DNA from 2 places in the Streptomyces sp. NPDC012466 genome. Region 2 is predicted to be linked to the other one. Evidence: predicted binding sites of a transcription regulator. Region 2 holds the regulator's gene; the other holds the start of a gene.

Region 1 (2,199 bases), on a different contig from region 2:
GATGGCCCGGACGACCCGGCCCGGCAGGGCTCCGACGTACGTACGCCGGTGACCGCGGATCTCGGCCTCGTCGCGGACGCCGCCGAGCGCGACGCGCACGAACTTCCGGCCCATCGCGTGGGCGACGGACTCGCCCAGGCTGGTCTTGCCGACGCCGGGCGGCCCGACGAGCGCGAGCACGGCACCGCCGCGCCGCCCGCCGACCACGCCCAGGCCCCGGTCGTCACGGCGCTTGCGCACCGCCAGGTACTCGGTGATGCGTTCCTTCACGTCCTCGAGCCCGGAGTGCTCGGCGTCCAGGACCGCCTTGGCGCCCCGGATGTCGTAGGCGTCCTCGGTGCGCTCGTTCCACGGCATCTCCAGGACCGTGTCGAGCCAGGTGCGGATCCACGAGCCCTCCGGCGACTGGTCGGAGGACCGCTCCAGCTTGTCGACCTCCTTGAGCGCGGCCTCGCGGACCTTCTCGGGCAGGTCGGCGGCCTCCACACGGGTGCGGTAGTCGTCGGACTCCTCGCCCTCCTGCTCGCCGTTCAGCTCGCGCAGCTCCTTGCGGACGGCTTCCAGCTGACGCCGCAGCAGGAACTCGCGCTGCTGCTTGTCGACACCTTCCTGGACGTCCTTGGCGATGGACTCGGCCACGTCCTGCTCGGCGAGGTGGTCGCGCAGCTGCTGGGTGGCGAGCTTCAGCCGGGCCACCGGGTCGGCGGTCTCCAGCAGCTCTACCTTCTGGTCGGTGCTCAGGAACGGCGAGTAGCCGGAGTTGTCGGCGAGGGCCGAGACGTCGTCGATGGCCTGGACCCGGTCGACGACCTGCCAGGCGCCGCGCTTGCGCAGCCAGGCGGTGGCGAGCGCCTTGTACTCCTTGACCAGTTCGGCGACCTGCCCGGGCAGCGGCTCCGGCACGGTCTCGTCGACGCTGGTGCCCTCCACCCAGAGGGCGGCGCCGGGACCGGTCGTCCCCGCACCGATGCGCACCCGGCCCCGGCCCCGGATCAGCGCACCGGGGTCGCCGTCGGCCAGTCGGCCGACCTGCTCGACGGTGCCGAGCACACCGGTGTTCGCGTACGTCCCGTCGATGCGTGGCACCAGGAGTACCCGGGGCTTTCCGGGCGTTGACCGGGCAGCGGCCTGGGCGGCCTCCACCGCGGCACGGACCTCGGAATCGCTCAGGTCCAGCGGGACCACCATCCCGGGCAGCACGACCTCTCCGTCGAGCGGCAGCACGGGCAGGGTGAGCGGTGTGGACGTCGAAGCCATGATCTCCCCTTCGGCAGTCAAGTTGAGCTATGCCGACTCAATGCTGGGGCGACGCCAGATGTTCCCAGCCCGCTGTTCGCTGTCAGCGATCACCCGTGACGCCGGGAGCCGGAGGGCGCGTAAGGTCCCTCAGGTAAGGGATGATCACGTTTCGCGCTCATTACAGGGGGATGACATGGACGGAACCGTGCAGGCCTGGGTGAACGGATGGGTCGTCTCGCGCGGGGCCGCTCCACCCCTGGCCGAGCCGTGGGGCTGGACCATCGACATGGGGATGTACGGCCACGTCACGCGGCACGTGTTCGGCGCGACGGGCGAGAGCCTCGACGAGACGACCGTCCGCAAGGTGGCCGGCGGGGTGACCGGCCAGGGTGTGTGGCTGAAGGCCTTCCGGGACCCCTCGGTCGTCTCCGGCTGGCTGGACGACAGCTGGTGGATCGACCCCGAGCCCGGCTGCCTGATGACGGTCCCCCTGAAGGCGGACGATGCTCCGGCCGTCCCCGAGGGCTTCCGGCTGCGCGCGTGGTCGCGCGGTGGGGTGACCCGTCTGATGGTGGCCGCGCCGGACGGGTCCCTGGCGGCCCGCGGACAGGTCACCCCGACGGGCGAGACCGCCGTCGTCGACCGGATCGAGACGGCCCCCGAGCACCGCCGCAAGGGTCTGGGCAGCCTCGTCGTGCGGACCTTGCAGAACGCCGCCGTCCGGCAGGGGGCGCGGACCGGCGTCCTGGCCGGCACCCCCGCGGGCCGAGGGCTCTACGAGGCGTTGGGCTGGGAGGTGGTGGCCCCGCTGACCAGCGCCAAGCACGGGCCGCCGCCCTCCGACCGGGCCTGAGGGGCCTCGCGGTCAGCCCCCGGCCGGGCCGAGGCGCGCCGCGTACCACCGCCGGACCACCGGCCAGGTCGCGATCCCGATGCCCAGGGCGATCGGATGCCCCCAGT
Region 2 (2,199 bases):
CGAGGGCGCGACCGTCCCGCTGCGGATGTCGTCGCAGTCCCCCTGCAAGGCCTGTTCGGGCACCGGCGACAAGAACGGCACACCCCGCGTGTGCCCGACCTGCGTCGGCACCGGGCAGGTCGCCCGGGGCAGCGGCGGCGGCTTCTCCCTCACCGACCCCTGCCCGGACTGCAAGGGCCGCGGCCTGATCGCGGAGAACGCCTGCGAGGTCTGCAAGGGCAGCGGCCGGGCCAAGTCCTCGCGGACCATGCAGGTGCGCATCCCCGCGGGCGTCAGCGACGGCCAGCGGATCCGGCTGCGCGGCAAGGGAGCACCGGGCGAGCGCGGCGGCCCGGCGGGCGACCTGTACGTGGTGGTGCACGTCGACTCCCACCCGGTGTTCGGCCGCAAGGAGGACAACCTCACGGTCACCGTCCCGGTGACCTTCGCCGAGGCGGCCCTCGGTGGTGAGGTGCGGGTACCCACCCTGGGCGGCCCGCCCGTCACCCTGAAGCTGCCTCCGGGCACGCCCAACGGGCGCACCATGCGCGCCCGGGGCAAGGGCGCGGTCCGCAAGGACGGCACCCGCGGGGACCTCCTGGTCACCGTCGAGGTGAGTGTTCCGAAGGACCTGACGGGGAAGGCTCGTGACGCGCTCGAGGCGTATCGCGAGGTGACCGCGGAGGAGGATCCGCGGGCGGATCTGTTCCAGGCCGCGAAGGGAGCATGAGTCAGATGGACGGTCGTCGGCGCAACCCGTATGAACTGACCGAGGAAACCCCGGTCTACGTCATCTCGGTGGCGGCCCAGCTGTCCGGCCTGCATCCCCAGACCCTGCGCCAGTACGACCGGCTGGGCCTGGTGTCCCCCGACCGCACCGCCGGCCGGGGCCGCCGCTACTCGGCGCGCGACATCGAGCTGCTGCGCACGGTCCAGCAGTTGTCGCAGGACGAGGGCATCAACCTGGCCGGAATCAAGCGCATCATCGAACTGGAGAACCAGGTCGCCGCGCTCCAGGCCCGGGTCGCCGAGCTGGAGGACGCGCTCGACGGCGCGGCGGCGGCGATGCGCCAGCGCGAGGCGGCGGTGCACGCGTCCTACCGCCGCGATCTGGTGCCGTACCAGGAGGTGCAGCAGACCAGCGCGCTGGTGGTGTGGCGGCCGAAGAGGCAGCAGCAGTCCGACTGACGCGCAGGCGACGCGAGAGGGCCGGGAGTCGACTCCCGGCCCTTTTCGTATGCCTTGGGCCGGTTTCACCCGTTCTCCTGTGGATGACCTGAACGTGCGCGGCACTTGCAGATGATTCCGCAGGGTCTTCACAACTGCTGCGGAGCGTGGTGTTGTCATCTCGTTAAGTGGTTCCGCTTGACGCTGGGGGTCGCGTCCGCGTTGGCTTTTCAGTCACATGGGCGGAAAGCTGCGCCCACGTCCGAATCACACGCGAAGTGAGCTCCCGAATGCGTCGTATCGCCATATCCGTGGCAGCCGCCACGATGTCCGTCACGCTCGCCGGCTGCGGCGTGCTCAACGCGACCGGGAGCAGTGACGACGCGAGCCCGGCGAAGGGCAACGACATCACCGTCGGACTGCTGCTGCCGGAGAAGGCGAACACGCGGTACGAGAACTTCGACTACCCCATCATCAAGACGAAGGTCGAGTCGCTCACCAACGACAAGGGCCGCGTCGCGTACGCCAACGCGGAGGCGAGCGCGGACAAGCAGGCGAGCCAGCTGCAGCAGATGATCGACGACCGGGTCGACGTGATCCTGCTGGACGCCGTCGACTCGCACGCCATCGCGAGCGGCGTGAAGAAGGCGAAGGAGGCCGGCATTCCGGTCATCGCCTACGACCGGTTGGCCGAGGGCCCGATCGACGCCTACATCTCCTTCGACAACGAGCTGGTCGGCGAGGTCCAGGGCCGCACCCTGCTGGAGGCCATCGGCGAGAAGGCGAGCCTCTCCGACAAGATCGTCATGATGAACGGCTCGCCCACGGACCCGAACGCCAAGCAGTTCAAGGCCGGGGCGATGTCCGAGCTGAACGGCAAGGTGACGATCGCCGCGTCCTTCGACACCAAGGACTGGAAGCCGGAGAACGCCGAGGCCAACATGGCCCAGGCGATCGAGAAGATCGGCAAGGGCGACATCGCCGCGGTGTACTCCGCCAACGACGGCATGGCCGGCGGCATCGTCAAGGCGCTGCAGGCAGCGGGCGTGACCG

The links. Region 2 encodes HspR, which represses chaperone genes until heat shock. Its sites were predicted from a motif close to TTGAGNNNNNNNNNCTCAA; they were not measured.
Region 1: lon (endopeptidase La) is a predicted target of HspR. The motif match lies at 1,280-1,298, and genes of this name have one in related genera.

The regions. Positions count from the first base shown of each region.
Region 1 covers NZ_JBIBEQ010000012.1:151,593-153,791, forward strand. Annotated here, with positions in the region: gene lon (endopeptidase La) at 1-1,257, opposite strand, end outside; gene ACFY9E_RS35040 (GNAT family N-acetyltransferase) at 1,433-2,092, shown strand; gene ACFY9E_RS35045 (rhomboid-like protein) at 2,105-2,199, opposite strand, start outside.
Region 2 covers NZ_JBIBEQ010000003.1:502,370-504,568, forward strand. Annotated here, with positions in the region: gene dnaJ (molecular chaperone DnaJ) at 1-709, shown strand, start outside; gene ACFY9E_RS14715 (heat shock protein transcriptional repressor HspR) at 715-1,167, shown strand; gene ACFY9E_RS14720 (substrate-binding domain-containing protein) at 1,425-2,199, shown strand, end outside.